DNA from 3 places in the uncultured Succiniclasticum sp. genome. Region 1 is predicted to be linked to each of the others. Evidence: a T-box and tRNA genes for the amino acid it is inferred to sense, from the RefSeq annotation. Region 1 holds a T-box; the other regions hold tRNA genes.
The links. A T-box is a leader RNA that pairs with one kind of tRNA and senses whether it is charged. The one in region 1 lies ahead of QZV31_RS09760 (valine--tRNA ligase), so its partner is inferred to be a tRNA-Val.

Region 1 (6,509 bases):
AATTGCAAAAAAACACGGAATCCCAAAATGCTGCCCGTTCATAATGAATCAGCACTTATTCTTATATTCTTACGCTCGCCTTAAACGTCCCCACCAGATACAGGGAACCGCAAACGCAGACGACACCGTCGTCACCCGCCGCCTCACAGGCCTGCCGGTAGGCCCGGCTGACAGAATCCACCGGTGTGGCATTGCTGCCGACCCGGGCAGCCAGGTCCGCCGCTTCCGCAGCCCGGGGCCCGTCGTCAGCCCGCACGGTAAACACCGTATCAGACGGGCGAAACAAAATCCGGATTACCTCATCTACACTTTTATCGCCCATCATACCGAAAACAAAAGCCCGTTTCCTGTCCGGATAATATTTGTCCAGCGCGTTCCGCAGGGCTTCCGCCCCATTGGGATTATGGGCCCCGTCCAGAATCACATCCGGCAAACTGCTGATTTTTTCCAGCCGCCCCGGCCATTTGGTATGGGCCGCGCCAAGATGCAGATGTTCCTCTGTAATCCGTGGGTCCTGCTTCGACACAATTTTCGCTGCCACAATGGCAAGGGAAGCGTTGACGATCTGATGCGCCCCCGGCAACTGTATCTCGTACTCCGAAGCGTAATTGGTCCCGGCCATCAGCCTGAACTTCTGTCCATCGACAGAACTGCTGATTTCCTGTCCCCGGAAGGATCTGCCGTACTCATACAGCGGAGCCTCCTTCAGGGCGCCCATCACCCGGATCGGTCCCAGGGCATTGCCTTCCGCCCCGGTGACCACCGGAACCTTTTCCTTGATGATGCCGGCTTTTTGCAGGGCAATTTCTTCTATTGTATTTCCCAGCACCTTGGTGTGATCCAGGGCAATATTGGTAATCACGGAAACCAGAGGCTTAATTAAATTGGTAGAATCCCATAAGCCCCCCAGACCCACCTCGATCACGGCGTAATCCACCTGCTGCAGGGCAAAGTAATGGAAGGCCGCCGCAGTCAGAATTTCAAACTGGGTAGGCTGCTCGCAGGCTTCCTTTTTCACCAGGTCATCCGCAAACTCACGCACCGTGGTCAGAACTTTCGCGAAGTCTTCATCCGGAATATCTTTTTCATTAATCTGGATCCGCTCGTTGTAGCGGACAAGGTGCGGGGAAGTAAATTTTCCCACCCGCAGCCCTGCCTCCGCCAAAATGGCAGCAATCATGGTGGTAACGCTGCCTTTGCCGTTGGTTCCGGCTACGTGAATCGTTTTTACCTGGTTTTCGGGATGGCCCAGCACAAACAGAAGCTGCTGGATCCGCTCCATTCCCAGCCGGATGCCGAACTGCCCCAGACTTTCCAGCCAGGCAATACTTTCATCATAATTCATGGTAAAACAATCTCCGGATTTTCATATTTCTACCAGTGTTACAGTACACGCATCATAACATCGGCACGCATTACGATGTACCAGTTTCAGGACAGTACCTTAAGGAAACACTGATTCATCAGCGTCTCCTTAAATCGTTTTCAGATATGCCAGCCGTTCTTCAATGGTTTTAATCTTGGCCGCGAATTCTTCCGCTTTTGCCTGTTCTTTTTCCACAACCTCTTTCGGCGCTTTGGCCAGGAATCCCTGGTTCTGCAGCTTGCCGCTCACCCGCTGCATCTCTTTCTGCAGTCCGGCAAGTTCCTTATTCAGACGGGCGGTTTCCACCTCCACGTCAATCAGCGCTTTCAGCGGCAGATATACTTCCACGCCCGCATTCACGGAGGCCATGGCATTTTCCGGTTTGTCGGCCGTCAGCGGCAGCAGTTCCATGTCGTCCACATTGGCCAGCAGATGGATATAGGCGGCATTCTCCCGGAACACTCCTGTCAGTTCATCCGATACCAGCAGGATCGCGGGAACTTTTTTGCCCGGGTTCACATTCACCTGGGACCGCATTTCACGGATGGACCGGATGGCGTTCATGATGGCTTCCATGCCCTTTTCCGCCGCCTTATCCTGCAAGGCGGGATCCGCCTTCGGCCAGGCGCTGATCATGATGCTTTCAGTATCATGGGGCAGTGCCTGATAAATCTCTTCCGTAATAAACGGCATGTAAGGATGCAACAGTTTCATAGCGCCGGTCAGCACGGTCACCAGCACCTGCTGGGCCGTTGCACGTGCTTCTTCCCCGGCTTTGCCGTACAGTCTCGGTTTGATCAATTCAATATACCAGTCGCAGATCTCGCCCCAGATGAAATCATACACGGTTCGGCCCGCTTCGCCCAGCTCGAACTTATCCAGCAGCGTGGTCACATCTGCAGCCACATCCTGCATGCGGGAAAGGATCCACTTATCCGCCAGCTCGTACGGAGCCCGTTTCGCGTCGGCCTGATAGCCTTCCAGATTCATCAGCGCGAAGCGGGAAGCGTTCCAGATTTTATTGGCAAAGTTCCGGGTGGCTTCCAGACGGCTCCAGTAGAAACGCATGTCATTGCCGGGCGTATTGCCGGTGATCAGCATGAAGCGCAGGGTATCGCAGCCATACTGTTCGATCACCTGCAGCGGATCGATACCGTTGCCCAGGGATTTGCTCATCTTCCGGCCCTGCTCATCCCGGACCAGGCCGTGGATAAACACCCGGTCAAAGGGAATGTCCTTCATAAATTCCATGCCCATGATCAGCATGCGGGCCACCCAGAAGAAGATGATATCGTAGCCGGTCACCAGTACGCTGGTGGGATAGAACTGCTTCAGGACATCTGTCTTTTCCGGCCAGCCCATGATGGAGAACGGCCACAAGGCAGAACTGAACCAGGTATCCAGGGCATCTTCATCCTGATGCACGTGACCGCCGCACTTCGGGCATTTGTCCATATCCGTACGGGACGCGATTTCCGCGCCGCAGTCGTCACAGTACCAGACAGGGATCCGGTGTCCCCACCAAATCTGGCGGCTGATGCACCAGTCGTGCATGTTTTCCATCCAGCCCAGATAGTTCTTGGTAAAACGTTCCGGCACGAATTGGGTGCGGCCGTCTTTTACGCAGTCCGTAGCAGCCTTCAGCAGCGGCTCCATCTTTACGAACCACTGGGTGGAAATCAGGGCCTCAATCGGTTCGCCGCAGCGCTGGCAGTGACCTACGGAATGAGGACAGTCTTCAATTTTTACCAGCAGTCCCAGTTCGTCCAGATCTTTTACGATATTCTTACGACATTCATACCGTTCCTGCCCTTCATAGCGTCCGGACTCTTTGGTCATGATACCGTCTTTATCGATGACAACAATGGCCTCCAGGTTCTGCCGCAGGCTCATCTCATAGTCGTTGGGGTCATGGGCCGGAGTAATCTTTACCGCGCCGGTACCGAATTCTGTATCAACATAGTCATCGGCGATAATGGGAATTACCCGGTTCATGATCGGCAGCATGATTTTTTCGCCTACCAGCTTGCCGTACCGCTCGTCTTTCGGATTTACGGCCACCGCCGTATCGCCGGGGATAGTCTCCGGACGGGTGGTGGCAATGGTCAGGTATTCCCCTTCATGACCGATGATCGGATATTTGATATACCACAGATGGCCCGCGTCGTCCTTGTGCTCTACTTCGATATCGCTTAACGCCGTATTGCAGTTGACACACCAGTTGGTGATGCGGGTGCCCCGGTAAATCAGTCCCCTTTCATATAAGGAAACAAACACTTCCCGCACCGCCCGGGAGCAGCCTTCATCCAGAGTAAAGCGGATGCGGTCCCAGTCGCAGGAAATGCCCAGACATTTCAGCTGGTCGATGATCCGGTTGCTGTACTGTTCTTTCCAGGCCCAGACCCGTTTCACGAACTCTTCCCGGCCCAGGTCATAGCGGGTCAGTCCTTCATTCTTTTTAATTTCTTCTTCTACCTTAATCTGGGTTGCCAGTCCGGCATGGTCGTAGCCGGGGAACCAGATTGTGTTATCCCCCATCATACGGTGCCAGCGGATCAGGATATCCTGCAGCGTGTTGTCCAGGGCATGCCCCATGTGCAGCTGTCCTGTAATATTGGGAGGCGGAATGACAATGGTAAACGGTTTTCTGTCCGGGTCCGGTTCCGCGTGGAAATATTTATTCTTTTCCCAGAACTGATACCATTTCTTCTCCACCGATGCGGGATCATACGTTTTAGGGATGTTGTGCTCTTCTGCCATGTTCTTTCCTCCTGTGAACCTATAAAAATTTAATTATTACCAAACTCAATGCTTAAGGCAACACTGATTAATCAGCGTCTCCTTATGAAAACAAAAAAGCCCTGTTACAACATTGCAACAGGACGAATGACCGTGGTACCACCTGAATTCTCTGTTCATTATTCAGGTGAAACTCCGGCATATTTTACGCAACTACGGATTGAATCAATATTTGCGTGATAGGATGCCCACCTGACTATGGACAAAGCTCTTATTGATTACGTAACGTGTAACACGGGAACGCTTACGCATATTACAGAGATGCACAACAAAACGCGCATTCATTCCATGAACTTGCCGTTCATTCGCAAATCATCACATAAGATAATATGAAGATTTGGCTGCGAATCATTATTTTCTCTGTCATACTTCAGCGTTCCGGCTCCCGGGCTACCTTCCTGCATTTCCACCGGACGATTTTCACCAGCCTCGCCCTCTCTTCAGGTCTTCCTGCAGTACTCCTCCCGTTCCCAGCCGTTTTTATAAAAAATTGTACTTTTTTAGTTTACCAACCTCGGGTAACGCTGTCAAGCACTATTTTTTCTCCGGAATAAAAATTGCACAGCCAGGCGGGCTTATCCGACGCAAAACAGAAATAAATTTATAAAAATTTTACATTTCCCCTGATACATGCACCATGCGGCGAAGCCGATGCTAACTGGTGTTAGCGCATGTTAACAAGGAAAAATTCCTATTGACAAATCATTTGCATGGCCTTATCATTGTCGTTAATATCCCGAAAGGCATACTTCGTTCCACTGCCCCATGTTGCATCTGCCTTATAAAGATACGCTGATTACATGCGTTTATTTACAGACGGATTCATCCGCGTTTCCTTATTTTCTGCAGCAAAGGGCAGCGTCCGGCGTACGCAGCATCATAAAACGCCCCATCAAAATATAAAGGAGTGTTTTTATGAATTCACTGCATGTTACTTCCAACCGTGAAAAGATTGCCATGCGCATCTCCTGGTACAGCATCGCGGTCAACGTCTTTCTGTCCCTGGGCAAATTTGTCGCCGGTATCTTCGGTCATTCCGCTGCCATGGTCTCCGATGCCATCCATTCGGCTTCGGATGTTTTCGCAACGTTTATTGTCATGGCCGGCATCAAAATCTCCGGAAGAGCGTCGGACGACGACCACCAGTATGGCCATGAACGCCTGGAGTGCGTGGCTTCCATCCTGCTCTCTGTTATTTTAGCCCTGACCGGACTTGCCATCGGCTACGCCGGCATAGAGAAAATCCTGAACCAGGATACAGAGTCTATTACCATTCCTACGTTCCTGCCCCTGGCAGCCGCCATCATTTCTATTGTAGTAAAAGAAGCCATGTACTGGTACACGCGTCATTATGCGCTGATGCTGGAATCCGATGCGCTGATGGCAGACGCCTGGCACCACCGCAGCGATTCCCTGTCTTCCGTCGGCAGCTTCATCGGTATTCTGGGCGCCCGCATGGGCTACCCCATCCTGGACCCCATCGCCAGCGTGGTAATCTGTCTGATGATCCTGCAGGCCGGCTATGAAATTTTTATGGGAGCCATTGATAAAATGGTTGACAAAGCCTGCTCCAAGGAAGAAGAAGATGCCATGCGGGCCAAGGTCGCCGCAATCCCCGGCGTCAATCACATCGACCTGCTGCACACCCGCCAGTTCGGCAGCCGCATCTTTGTGGATGTGGAAGTCAGCGCCGACGATAACCTGACCCTGCTGCAATCCCATCAGATTGCGGAAAGCATCCACCATTCCATTGAAAAGGATTTCCCCAATGTCAAACACTGCATGGTACATATCAATCCTGTAAGCGAAGTTTGCCATGAGTGTTACGGGGAACACCGCCATTAAACCGGGGTTTCGGAATCCGAAAATGCATACCGGTAATTCTTACATTTAAATACACTGCTAAATACTCCGCCTTTTTCAGGCAAATAAAAAACCCGCATGGTCCAGATGCGGGTTTTTTATTTGCAGCTGTGTCAAAAGGAGAAGGAGAAGGATGGGAATTTTGCTAAATGACTTGTGAATAGCAAATTAAACAATCAATAATATTTCGCCCTGCAAGTAAAAGAATAAGACCGTTTCTGCTTGCGCAAGAACGGTCTTGATATCGGTCACTGGCACCTTCCCACTCTCACCTAGAAAGGTACTTCCTGTCTAACATCACTATCCTGTCGCTCGCAGGTTAAGCACGGATGCTTATACAGTTTACATTCCGGTTATACGGTGACGGGATCACATCGGAATTACGCCGATTTAATAAACTGCACGAAATATTTATTTGATGCTTTAATTATAACGATTCCTATTAAGTCTGTCAAGCTATTTATTTTATTTTTTTGCAAAA
Region 2 (6,509 bases), on a different contig from region 1:
TTACTGTCTACTTGACGGGGAGCGGTTCAAACCGCCGGCATTTTTTATTTATGAACCTTTAGGAAATAATGGTTTCGCATATAATTCTTAACTGCGTTGCCAAATAAAAAAGCGACTGGCCGACACCAGTCGCACAAAAGAAAAACACCGGAATCTTTTCATGCGGATTTACATTAACCGTAGGGGATACTGTAAATCCGCAAGATGCTATTTAAGCAGACTCCACAAAGCAAAAAATAGAAGAGGAATCATCAGAAAAGGGTTAGCTTCCGCTAACACATCACGCAAAAATTAGTTAGCTTTCGCTAACCAATTGTATTTTACTGTATCGTTTACCTTTTGTCAAGCATTTTTACAAAGACTCTGCAAAAACTTCGGAATCACTTCACATAAACACATGAGGCGCGCCGGGAGGCAGCAACCCCAACAGGTCTGCCAGAAAATAGGCAGACGCGGGAATCAGGATTCCGAAAGCAGTTCCCCAGGCTTTGTCACCCGTCTGAAAATTACGGTAACAGCCGCGGATACTGCAGATCAATATAAGTCCCCAGATAAAAATAAGGGAAGTTGTAGTACTCTCTCCGCCAGGAAACATAAACGACACCTTCTTTTTCAACGATACCGTTGCATTAACGCTTTTCAACAAAAACCTGCTATTCAGAAAACGTTACACAGGTTTCTTTATACAAAATTACCCACGGTATAGTATCCGTGGGTAACAATTATTCAGAATGGTGCCTCAGCACAGAATCGAACTGTGGACACAGGGATTTTCAGTCCCTTGCTCTACCAACTGAGCTACCGAGGCATAGTGGCGACCCGGACGAGACTCGAACTCGTGACCTCCGCCGTGACAGGGCGGCATTCTAACCAACTGAACCACCGGGCCACACATAAAAAAATGGTGGGCGCTAACGGGATCGAACCGCTGACATTCTGCTTGTAAGGCAGACGCTCTCCCAGCTGAGCTAAGCGCCCACATGGTGATCGACCGGGGGCTCGAACCCCGGACCCACTGATTAAGAGTCAGTTGCTCTGCCAGCTGAGCTAGTCGACCACTTGACGTGTTACTGGAATATTATAGAACAAAGGAAAGGGATTGTCAAGAAAAAGTTGATAAATCTCGAAGAAATTCAAACAATATTTCTCTTTCCCTTGCCAAGCAACATCTTAATCCGACGAGAAGAACGACTCGAATAGCTTGTCATTAATCCGCAATTTCCAGTTTTTCCAGATTTCTGTACATGAAATCCAAACGGTCAAATCCAAAATCCAGATAATGCTGGATGCTGTCCGTCGTTGTATTTTCCGGCCAGAATACTATGATCAGATTCTTCCCTTCCACATTATAATTATAGCTGTCCGCTGTATGATGGCGGTTCAGCAGACCGTTAAACTGCTGCAATACTGCCACGCATTTACGCGGGTGATATTTACTTAAATCCGCACCGACTACCTTTACCATCATAAAACGTCCGGGGGGAACTGCAATCACTCCCATATAATCTATGCCAGCCGCTTCGGAATGATGTTTGATAATATATACGTCGTTACCCGTAGCGGAATCAACCATAACCTCATACGGAACATTTTTTTCATCCAGCCATGCCCGCACATCTTCAATCGTTATCATCAGTCCTCATCCTCCTTCATTAATCGCGGAGTAATATTACTATATTATTATAATATATTATCCCTTTACGAACAAGCGCTCTTCCGTTTTCATTCATAAGTTTTTTCAGAATTGAAAATTAGAAATGCACCCGTTGTTTCACGTGAAACAATTTCTGTTTTTAACCTTTTCAAAATTCACAATTCAATTTATAATTTACAAGATAAGACTCTGAACAAATCAAACACGTCAAAGGAAAACAGAAGGATATGAATTCGAATACCAAAGAAACAAAACATACTGCTCCGGAAAAACATGTGCGAAGAAAACACTATGCCGGACGTTATCCAAAAAATTTTGAAGAAAAATATAAAGAACTGAATCCGGAAAAATACCAGGATATTGCAACCCATGTAAAAGCAAAAGGGAGCACTCCGGCAGGCACCCATATTCCCATCATGGTCAGGGAAATCCTTGACTTCCTGCAAATCAAACCGGGTCAGACCGGTTTTGACGCAACACTGGGATACGGAGGCCACACCCGCGCCATGCTGGAACAGTTACAAGGCAAAGGACATCTGCATGCAACAGATGTAGACCCCATTGAGTCTGGGAAAACACAGAAACGGTTGCTGGACGCAGGGTATGGCGACGATATTTTAACCATACATCATATGAATTTTGCAGGTATCGATAAAATCGCTGCCGAATCAGGTCCTTTCGATTTTATCCTGGCAGATTTGGGCATTTCCTCCATGCAGCTGGATAATCCGGCACGTGGTTTTTCTTACAAAACAGACGGCCCTCTTGACCTGCGCATGAATCCGCAGCGTGGCATCTCTGCCGCAAAACTGCTGCGAAAGCTTTCCGCGGAAGAGCTGGAAGGAATGCTTATGGAAAACGCAGATGAACCTTATGCAGAAGAAATCGCGCGAACCATTTCCTCTGACATACAAAACGGTATTCCCATTAATACAACAAAAGAGCTGTATCGGGAAATAGAAAAAGCACTCTCCCATCTTCCGGGAAATGAACGAAGGCAAAGCGTAAAGAAAAGCTGCGCCCGTGTCTTTCAGGCACTGCGGATTGATGTAAACGCAGAAATGGAATCCCTGTATGCCTTTCTTGAAAAACTCCCCTGCGCACTGGCACCGGGCGGGCGGGTTGCCATCCTGACCTTCCATTCCGGAGAAGACCGGCTGGTTAAAAAAGCTTTCAAGCAGTATGTTAAAGAAGGTCTGTTCAGCGACGCCGCCAGAGACGTAATCCGCCCATCGGCAGAAGAATGTGTTGCCAACCCCAGATCCAAATCCACAAAGCTGCGCTGGGCAATACGGTCTGAAAGCGAATAGTTCAGCCATCTTATCTTCGCGGTTTAAAAGCTGTAACGCTTTTTACATTTTACTTGTTTATCAACGCGTAATCCCATGTCATCTTCTGCCATCTGATTGACAATCACCTATTATAGGCATAAAATTATATAGATACATTCGTTGGAATAAACGAAGAAAACTCCATATTTTTTTGAAAGAAAAGAGGTTATCCTATGCGAAGCGATTTAGTTAAAAAAGGTTCCACCCGTGCTGCACACCGTTCTCTGTTTTATGCACTCGGATTCAGCGACGAAGACTTGAAAAAGCCGCTGATTGCAGTTGTTAATTCCCAGACTGATATCATTGCCGGTCATGCCCATCTGGACGACCAGGCCAAAATGGTAAAATACGGCATCCTCGCAGCTGGCGGCGTTCCCATTGAAGTTCCTGCCATCGGCCTTTGCGACGGTATCGCCATGGGCCATGAAGGGATGAAATACCCGCTGGCAAGCCGCGAACTGATCGCCGACAGCATTGAAGCGCAGATTAACGGCCACGCCTTTGACGGCATGGTACTGATCCCCAACTGCGATAAAATTGTACCCGGCATGCTGATGGCTGCGCTGCGCCTGAATATCCCTGCTGTATTCTGCAGCGGCGGCCCCATGCTCCCCGGTCGTTACGAGGGTAAAGACATTTCTATTTCCACCACGTTTGAAGCGGCCGGCCGTTTTGAAGCCGGCAAAATCGATAAAGCAGAACTGTCCCGCATCGAACGCTGCTCCTGCCCCGGCTGCGGCAGCTGCGCCGGTCTGTTCACCGCAAATACCATGAACTGCCTCACCGAAGTGTTAGGCATGGGCCTGCCCGGCAACGGGACCATTCCTGCAGCCTTCCAAGGTGACCGTGCCCGTCTGGCCAAAAAAGCGGGCGAAACCGTTGTCCGCCTGGTTAAAGAACAGCTCCTGCCACGGGATATCATGACTATGAACGCCTTTAAGAATGCCATCACGGTGGACATGGCCATCGGCGGCAGCTCCAACACAGCGTTGCACTTACCGGCTATCGCCCACGAAGCCGGACTCAAACTGCCCTTATCCCTGTTTGACAAAATCTCCAAGAAGACTCCGTACCTGACCAAACTGAGCCCCGGAGGTTTCCATCATATGATTGACCTGAACGAAGCCGGCGGCATTTCTGCTGTCATGAATGAACTGAGCAAACTGGGACTCATTAACAAGAGCTGCAAGACCGTCACCGGCAAGACCATCGGTGCTTTGATCAAAAACGCGGTCATTACGCGTCCGGATGTAATCCGCACCGTAGAAGACCCCTACCGCAAGACCGGCGGCATCGCCGTACTGACCGGCAACATCGCGCCCATGTGCTCTGTTGTAAAAGAGAGTGCCGTAGCGGAAGAGATGCTGGTACATTCCGGTCCGGCCCGGGTATTTAACTCGGAAGACGAAGCTATCAAAGCCATTTGCGCCAAAAAGATTAACAAGGGCGATGTAGTCGTTATCCGTTATGAAGGACCCAAAGGCGGCCCGGGCATGCGGGAGATGCTGAATCCCACCTCCGTACTGGCCGGCATGGGACTGGATAAAGACGTTGCCCTTCTCACCGACGGTCGCTTCTCCGGTGCAACGCGCGGCGCCTGCATCGGCCATATCTCTCCGGAAGCCCGTGAAGGCGGCAACATTGCGTTAATCGAAGAAGGCGACATCATCGAGATCAACATCCCGAAACGTTCACTAAACGTTAAGGTTTCCGACAAAGAACTGGAAAAACGCCGGGCAAAATGGAAATGCCCGCCGCCCAAAGTAAAGACTGGTTACCTGGCCCGTTATGCAGCGCTGGTATCCTCCGCCGCAGAAGGCGCCATTGTCCGTGTGCCCGGTGAAGAGTAATTATTGAAAGCAAAACAGAATCATAATCAGGTGTGTTTCTGTTGAATAATCTTTACTTTCGTTTTAAACGCGGAACCGGTTTTTAAAAGTACTCTTGTGAATAATTACAAAACAAAACTGTACAAGGCAATGGAATTTCCACTTGCTTTGTACAGCTTTTATTTTGCTTTATATTTCTTTGCGTTTATATTTCTTTTGAAACAACAGAATGGATTCGAATTATGTTTACATTCTTTCCTTTTCACGTATTGGAACAATCGTCATTGTGTTTTCCATTACGCAAGAGGCATCGTACTACCATACCTGCTTACCTGACTTTACGCAACCGATATGCCCTGCGGTATTTTTCCGAAACGGCTCCTGCCGCAGCCACCACCAGTATCAGGCCCCAAAGCAGCGCGCCTGCCTGTTTCCATTCGTAGTGATTCATAGCCAGAACCAAAGGAGTACCGATGCCGCCCGCACCAACCAGGCCCAATACGGCAACTTCCCGCAGGTTGATGTCCATGCGGTAGATAACGGCGGACAAATAGTGCGGCAGTATCTGGGGAACCACAGCCCAACGCACAGCCGCCAGAAGATTAACACCTGAAGCACGTAACGCATAGTACGGTTTCAAGTCAATGCTGTCAATGGCAATCAGGAAGCGTTTGGCCAAAAGACCGATGCTGCACAGAGCCATGGTCAGCACGCCGGCAAACGGCCCAGGTCCGGTCACCCGGATCCACAGCAACCCGTAAACAAGGACCGGCACCGAACGGAACACAAGCAACAGCAGACGAACCAACAGTGCTGCAAAACCAAAAAAGCGGAAACAGGAAAAAACAGATAACAGAAGGGCGAATAAAGTTCCTCCGAGAGTTCCCAAAAAAGCAATGCACAGGCTTTCAAATAACAAGGCTGGCACCGCATCCGGGTCCGGAGAAAACATCATTGTAATATCCGGATTTACAACGCCTTCAACAATAGATTCCAGCGCGGTTTTGTTCACATCTGATATGGCCGGAAATCCGTTTAAAAAAGAGAAAATGATGAAAAAAGCGCACAGAATCACGGGGACATACCCTTTTTTGTGTTTTGTTTCCGATTCTACCAGACGAACGCGCAGGAACCCGCTTAAACTCTCCGTTGCCAACACTACCAGATATAACACGCAAAGAATCATGCCCACTTTGGAGTACTCCCGCCAGGCCAGCTTCTCATTTAGCAAAAGACCTATGCCTCCCGCCCCCACAAAACCCAACACCGCAGCGTTACGCACATTGGATTCCAACAGATACAGCAGGTTGGCAAGATAACCCGGGAGTATCTGCTTCCACACAGAGACCCACCAGGCTTTGAGGCGCCCCGCTCCCGCATATTCCAGCACACGGGCCGCATGCAGGTCTGCGTTCTCGCTGTCTTCGTATCCCAACCGGGAAAGCACTGCCCCGGTGGACAGGGTAACCGCTATGATGCCGGACCACATGCCAAGACCGAACACAAACGTACAGAGCAAGGCCAGAATCAGCACGGGAATGCATCGAAACACGTGTACTGCCGTCTTAAGGGCAATCCGCACAGCTTTCCACTGATTCACATACCCGTTGCACAGTACTGTCCCCGCTGCTCCGATGATTCCGCCAAAAACGGTTCCCAGAAGGGAAATATACACTGTGTCCCGCAGCGGAACCA
Region 3 (6,509 bases), on a different contig from region 1:
TAAAAGAAGGCTTCTGTTCCGCAATGGTATCTACAATTTCCAACGCATTAGCCAGCTGACTTCCCTGTTTAGGCGGAAACAGCTCGCAGGACACGCCCGGTTTTGTTCCTTTTAAAAGATTGATGATTTTCATAGAAACGCCCCTCTCCTTAAAGAACTGCTCAAAAAGATTTCTTCACAGTTCCTGCTCATAGTTTACCAATGATATTATCACAATTTTAGCAGAAACCTTTCAATTTTTCGAACAACTTAGAAAGATATTTTTCTAAAAGTTAAAATTACAATTGAACTGTATCAAATATAACACCTTTCAGAAATAATAAAAGCGCCGGACTTATCGTTTTCAAAATTTCTTTGTAATGAAAACGGTTCAGTCCGGCACTCACATTCGGTAAACTCAAACTGTTAAATCTGTCCAATCGCTTTCAGGATCAGCTGGGCGATGATAGCGGAACCGATATAGGTACCGATGAATACCACGCAGCTTACCACAACGATACGCCAGCTGCTTTCCGCAAAAACGTCAAGGTCTTTGCAGATCGCCACACCGGCATAGGCCAGGATGGGGGTACAGAGCTGCATAAAACCAACCTTGGATACTGCTGCCGAGATGGCGGCCGCGCAAGGCACTCCGGGAACGGTCAGGATACAGCCGATGGTTACCACGTAAGCAACGCCGGGGATGCCGCCGGGAATCACTTTGCCCAGCCAGATGCCCACAAAAGCCAGGGCAATCAGGAACAGCATGCCGGGAATGGCTTCCACAAAACCGTTTTTCGTTCCCACTACGTTAGCAATTAATGAAAGGAAGCCGCAAATTAATAAAACACCTAAGGTTTCACTCATCTTCATTTTGCTTCACCTTCCTTTCCTTCTTCCAGATTCTTAATCACAGGGGGTTCCGGATCCACACCGTATTTCATGCGGTAGGATTTTCTGTACAGCCATTCTGCGAAAGGCAGGGCCATCCAGATACTCATGTACAGGCCGTCCAGACCGGACAGCATGTTGGAGGCGGCGCCGAACGCCGCAATCTGGTCTGCCATCTGAGGGAACATGGCGGACAGGGAACCTACGGCTGCAGTCATCATACTGGCAGAGCCTACACCGGCAGCCATAGCCAGGGCGTAAGGATGGAACGGCAGGTATGCCGCCGCCAGGCTGGCCATCAGACCGAAGAAGATGGTACCGATAACCGTACCGCAGATGTAAACGCCCATAACACCGCGGCCTTCCGGGCCGTCCAGACCGAACCGTTCGCCGATAAGGGCTACGTTCGGTTCACGGGCTACGGAGTGGGCAGCGCCGATGGCTTCCCGCTTCAGCCCTACAAACACTGCCAGGGGAACACCGATGATGATGGTGCCCAGGTTACCGAATTCCTGCAGGATCAGTGCAGGAGAAGCCGCCAGGATCTTCGGCAGGCTCGGACCTACCAGGGTACCGTACCGGGCCATCAGCAGCATCAGGGTAACGCCTAACAGCGAGCTGGCTGTTTTGACATTCTTTTCAGAGGAGATTTTCGTAAACCGGGGCGCTGTCGCTACGCCCATCAGCAACGCGTACATCATGGGCAGCAGCACGATTTTGCCGACACCCACCGTGATGGAAATGTTGCCGATTTTTTCCGCCACAACGATCAGGATGAGAACGATGAGATGGAGACGGAAATCTTTCATTTCACTCACTTCCTTAACAATAATTTTTTATAATCGCAGAGAAACCAAAAAGATAAATTATGATAACACAATGAATTTTGCTTCTCTGAAATTATTTTGGAAAAACTTATTTAGAAAAATAAGAATCGCACTTGGCAATGTATTCTTCTTTGGTCAGCAGCGGTTTGTTATCCGCCAGGATCTTTTTCGCACAGGCCGCGTCATCGTACAACAGGTCCACGATCATGCGGGCAAAGGCTTTGGCCGGGGTAATCACCGCCGCGTCAAAATCCGTCACGGTAAAGTCTTTGGTGTGGAGAGCTCCGTCCGTACCGCCGATGAACGGATGGATGGCCGGCATGAGATGGGACACATCCCCCATGTCAGTAGAAGCACTGAAGTGACCGGAATCCACAATCTCTGTTTCCGGAGAGAACTCTTTCACGTTTGCCACGAACAGGTCGTTCATCTCTTTGCAGCAGTGGAGGGGCAGCATGCCCGGCAGAGTTTCCACAATGGTTTGGGCGCCTACGGCGTCGCCGCCGGCTTTCAGGGCCGCGTCCACCCGTTTGTGGGTGTTGTCGATAGCTTCCATGGTAGCGGCACGCACATACAGTTCCATGCGCACGTCCGCGGGCACGTTGTTCACCAGGTCGCCGCCTTTGGTGATGATGGGATGTACCCGGATGATGTCCTGCTCACGGAAAGTCTCCCGCAGGGCGTTGATGCCCATGAGACCCAGGCAGGCCGCGTTCAGGGCATTGATGCCTTCGTGGGGAGCATTGGCTGCGTGAGCAGACTTGCCGATATACTGCACGGTCTTTCCTACAAACCCGTTGCTGGAACTACCGATGGCCACCGCCTTCTGGGGCATGTTGGCCTGGGAGTGCATCATCATGGTCATGTCGATGTCGTCAAAGTGGCCTTCGTAAATAAGCTGGCCCTTGCCACAGATATAATGCAGTTTCCCCTGCTCCCGCAGGCTCTTCCGGTAGGTAATTTCCACATATTCTTCTGCCGGAACGGAGAAGAACACGGCATCACCTGCCAGTTCCTTCATGACGCCGGATTTGATGATACCGGTGCAGGCCGCCAGCATGACAGAAGTCTGGAGGAAATGGCCGCAGGTGTGGGCCGCTCCGGTAAGAGGATCCGCTTTGGGACTGTCCGGGGTACCGATGGCATCCAGTTCCGCCAGCACCGCCACGGAAGGTCCGGGCTTACCGCCTTTGACCCGGCTTTTGACACCGGTGAGGGCCAGGCCGGTCTGAGGATCCAGACCTAAGGACCGCATATAGTCTTCTACTTTTTTTGCCGTTTTGGTTTCCTTAAAGCCAAGCTCCGGTTCGCTTTCAATGCACAGGGCCAGCTTTTCGATGTCAGCCTTTGCCGCATCGATGGCACTGCAGACCGCAGCTTTCAACGCTTCTTTATCCATGGGAATCAGCTCCTTTGAATTATGGTTCAATCCGTGCTAACCTGTACAACCGTTCTCTTTGTACAGTGGTTCACTTCTGCATAGTTTCTCCAGACCAAATTACAGCCTGATGAGATCTGCAAAATCATTCAGTGAAATATCATATATTTCCATTTGTCCCGTTGCAGATTGCTTGTTTACAGCAGCCGGACCGGACTCACCGGCAGGCGTCCCCTTGGAAGTTTCAGCAGCTTTGCCAGCCGCTCCGTCCACAGGCAACCGTTTCGCTCCGGACGCTCCCGAATAAAGGATGATGCCCAGATTATAATGGTCGTCCACATAGAAGTTTTCCTGACCGGTAATCGTAACGGGAGTGGGTTCCGAAACATTCTTTCCTTTAATATGTCTGATAAGGCGGGCCCTTCCCTTCTGCTGATACCCGATCAGTGTCTGTAAACGGGAAGCGTAATCTGCGTTGGCATCAAACAGTTCTTTCAATTCCATTAAATGCCCGTCTTTTAAATCAAAATTCATGGCTTTCCAGACGATTACGTCACCGGCGCCGCCAGTATACGTTTTTGTTTTAAGGATCACAGAATAAAACGTATCTTTGGCAGCTTTGACTTCATACTCATTGCGTACATACCAGGAAGCAGTCACTCTGCCCGCCGTATTCTTATCCACAATCTTCTTATCCGTATATTTGACCAGATCCGTATTATAACGCAGCATCTCACCTAATTCACGGGGATCTGCGTGAGTACTTTCAAAGGTCTCTATTTCCTCCTTGGACATAATCTGCTTCATCTGTGAATTCACATACGATAACACCGCCTTGTTCACTATGTTATCGACTTGTTTTCCCCCGACGGAACCGGAAATATATGGTACCGCGACATTGACAATTCCCGATCTTGTCCGATTCTCTTTCACAGACAGTTCCGCTGCCATAGCGGGAAATGCCATAAAAACCAAAACCGTAACCATGGATAACAACGCTGTAACTCTTTTTACCGTTAACATAGTAACACCCTTTCAAAAATCATCCTTATCATTTTATTTTCATTTGTCACAATGAGTTCATTCCATAGTAGCCAGTGACCCATATTATCTTAAATTATAACATAAAGCGTCCATAAAATAAATTCGTAACGCATGTATACATTGCGCTGTAAAAACAAAAAAGACAGGCTGTGAACCTGTCCGTCGTTTCTGTCTTTAATTGGTGGGCGCTAACGGGATCGAACCGCTGACATTCTGCTTGTAAGGCAGACGCTCTCCCAGCTGAGCTAAGCGCCCAAAAAAAATATGGTGACCGGTAGCGGATTCGAACCGCTGATACCGCCGTGAAAGGGCGGTGTTGACCAACCGGCCACATTGGCTCCACCAGTAGGGCTCGAACCTACAACCCTTCGGTTAACAGCCGAATGCTCTACCATTGAGCTATGGTGGAATTAGCTCGCAGTCTTAACGACTACGTGAGTTATATTACCACAATCACAAGACCTTGTCAACAACTTTTTTAAGATATTTTTCAGAATCATGCTTATGTATTTTCCAAGCGCTTTCTGAAAATGCAAAAAACCTGTCAGGAAACACAGTCGAACCAGGTCGATAACCGGCATAACCGGTTTACTCGGCCAGCACTTTTACCACAATCTTCTGCACGGCGCAGCCGGCGTGCAGGGCATGGCAGCCGGGACGGTGCAGTTCCCAGGGAAAGAAGATGGCAAAGACGCCGTCGCCCAGGGTAACGCTGTCTTTTTCTCCCGCATCCGCGTAGAAGAGAAGATCGCGTTCCGCAGCGTAATCTTCTATGACTTTATGGGTATCTGCTTTGGCAGTGTAATAAATCTTTTCCGTACCTTCCCCCAGATACTGTACATCAATGTAGGCATTGTGACTTTCCGGCTTTTTGCTGTCTTTGGGTTCTGTCGTGTAACGGTCCACCCGGGCAAAGACCTTGTCTCCGTCCAAATGATATTCACCGTTCTTCACGTTGGTAAAATCTGTTTCCGCAATGTATTGCAGGGCGGTCCCCAGACGTTGGGATACATACGGCAAAAGTTTCGCAATGTCTTTTTTATTACCGGTAATCATGGTGTTTCCTCCTTGTGCGTCATACTTAATCTGCTACTGTTTCGACGAAGCATTGGCAGGGAAACCCACCTCCCACTCCTCAGTGTGCCGCGCATCGCTACGCTCAGCGTGACTTCCTTCGTCGACTGGGACCCTCCCGGGTTGCCCGGCCACTATTAACCAGAATACTAAAGCGTTTTTTATATTGTACCACAAAATTTTTCTGTACAAAAGCAACCTGTATAGGATAGAATAGGCATATATTTTTTTATGCATACGCGTACAGGAAACGGCAGAGGCCGTTTGCTTTTTGAAGTCTTAGTATTACAGGGGGACCTATGAGCTTTTTAACCGTAAGTCACGTAAGCCATTCCTTCGGCGGGCGCCAGATTCTGGAAGATGTTTCCTTCAAACTGGAAAAAGGGGAACACATCGGCCTGGTGGGCGCCAACGGGGAAGGCAAATCTACTTTTTTTAATCTGATCACCAACAACCTGCTGCCTGACGACGGCCAGATCACCTGGCCCGGCAAGATCAAGGTAGGCTATCTGGATCAGATGAGCAGCCTGGAAAACGGCAAGACCATCCGGGACGTGCTCCGCACGGCTTTCAATGAAGATTTTGCCGCCGAGCAGGAAATGCTGGAGCTGTACGACAAAATGGCAGAGGCGGATGAAGATACCATGAACAAAATGCTGGCCCGGGTAGGCGAGATTCAGAGCCGCCTGGAGCACAGCGGTTTTTACTCCCTGGACAGCCAGATTGAAGACTTTGCCAACGGCCTGGGCCTGGGAGATATCGGTCTGGACAGGGATGTAGCAGATCTTTCCGGCGGACAGCGCAACAAGGTACTGCTGGCCAAGCTGCTGTTGCAGGATTCCGATATTCTGCTGCTGGACGAGCCCACCAACTATCTGGATGTGGAGCACATCCGCTGGCTCACCCGCTTCCTGCAGAATTACGAAAACGCTTTCATCCTCATCTCCCATGACGTAGCCTTTTTAAATGACGTAGCCAACGTAATTTATCATCTGGAAGGCTGTCAGCTGACCCGTTACACCGGGAACTATGACAAATTCCAGGAACTGTACCAGATCCACAAGGCCCAGCTGGAGGCCGCCTACGTGCGGCAGCAGCAGGAAGTGGCGAAGCTGGAAGATTTCATTGCCCGGAACAAGGCAAGAGTCGCTACCACCGGCATGGCCCGCAGCCGTCAGCGCCAGCTGGACAAGATGGAGATGATCGAGAAGCCCACAGAACGGCCTAAGCCTCACTTCCGTTTTCAGCCTGGCCGAACTCCCGGGCGCTTTCTGGCAGAAGCGGAAGATCTGGTGCTTGGTTACGACAGCGCCCTG

Region 2: it has a tRNA-Val gene. The T-box ahead of QZV31_RS09760 (valine--tRNA ligase) is inferred to sense a tRNA for this amino acid. The anticodon was not compared.
Region 3: it has a tRNA-Val gene. The T-box ahead of QZV31_RS09760 (valine--tRNA ligase) is inferred to sense a tRNA for this amino acid. The anticodon was not compared.

What each region holds. Positions count from the first base shown of each region.
Region 1 is NZ_CADBFF010000020.1:9,933-16,441, forward strand. Features, by position in the region: gene QZV31_RS09755 (folylpolyglutamate synthase/dihydrofolate synthase family protein) at 62-1,345, opposite strand; gene QZV31_RS09760 (valine--tRNA ligase) at 1,475-4,126, opposite strand; T-box leader at 4,242-4,646, opposite strand; gene QZV31_RS09765 (cation diffusion facilitator family transporter) at 5,081-6,010, shown strand.
Region 2 is NZ_CADBFF010000039.1:14,423-20,931, reverse strand. Features, by position in the region: gene QZV31_RS12460 (hypothetical protein) at 386-595, opposite strand; tRNA gene QZV31_RS12455 (tRNA-Phe) at 733-808, opposite strand; tRNA gene QZV31_RS12450 (tRNA-Asp) at 813-889, opposite strand; tRNA gene QZV31_RS12445 (tRNA-Val) at 903-978, opposite strand; tRNA gene QZV31_RS12440 (tRNA-Lys) at 982-1,057, opposite strand; gene QZV31_RS12435 (hypothetical protein) at 1,208-1,633, opposite strand; gene rsmH (16S rRNA (cytosine(1402)-N(4))-methyltransferase RsmH) at 1,882-2,964, shown strand; gene ilvD (dihydroxy-acid dehydratase) at 3,159-4,835, shown strand; gene QZV31_RS12420 (ABC transporter permease subunit) at 5,143-6,509, opposite strand, start outside.
Region 3 is NZ_CADBFF010000013.1:45,233-51,741, reverse strand. Features, by position in the region: gene QZV31_RS07900 (methylenetetrahydrofolate reductase) at 1-133, opposite strand, end outside; gene QZV31_RS07895 (DUF340 domain-containing protein) at 406-852, opposite strand; gene QZV31_RS07890 (DUF3100 domain-containing protein) at 849-1,679, opposite strand; gene QZV31_RS07885 (amidohydrolase) at 1,786-3,096, opposite strand; gene QZV31_RS07880 (hypothetical protein) at 3,196-4,098, opposite strand; tRNA gene QZV31_RS07875 (tRNA-Val) at 4,299-4,374, opposite strand; tRNA gene QZV31_RS07870 (tRNA-Glu) at 4,385-4,449, opposite strand; tRNA gene QZV31_RS07865 (tRNA-Asn) at 4,454-4,528, opposite strand; gene QZV31_RS07860 (YhcH/YjgK/YiaL family protein) at 4,708-5,175, opposite strand; gene QZV31_RS07855 (ABC-F family ATP-binding cassette domain-containing protein) at 5,493-6,509, shown strand, end outside.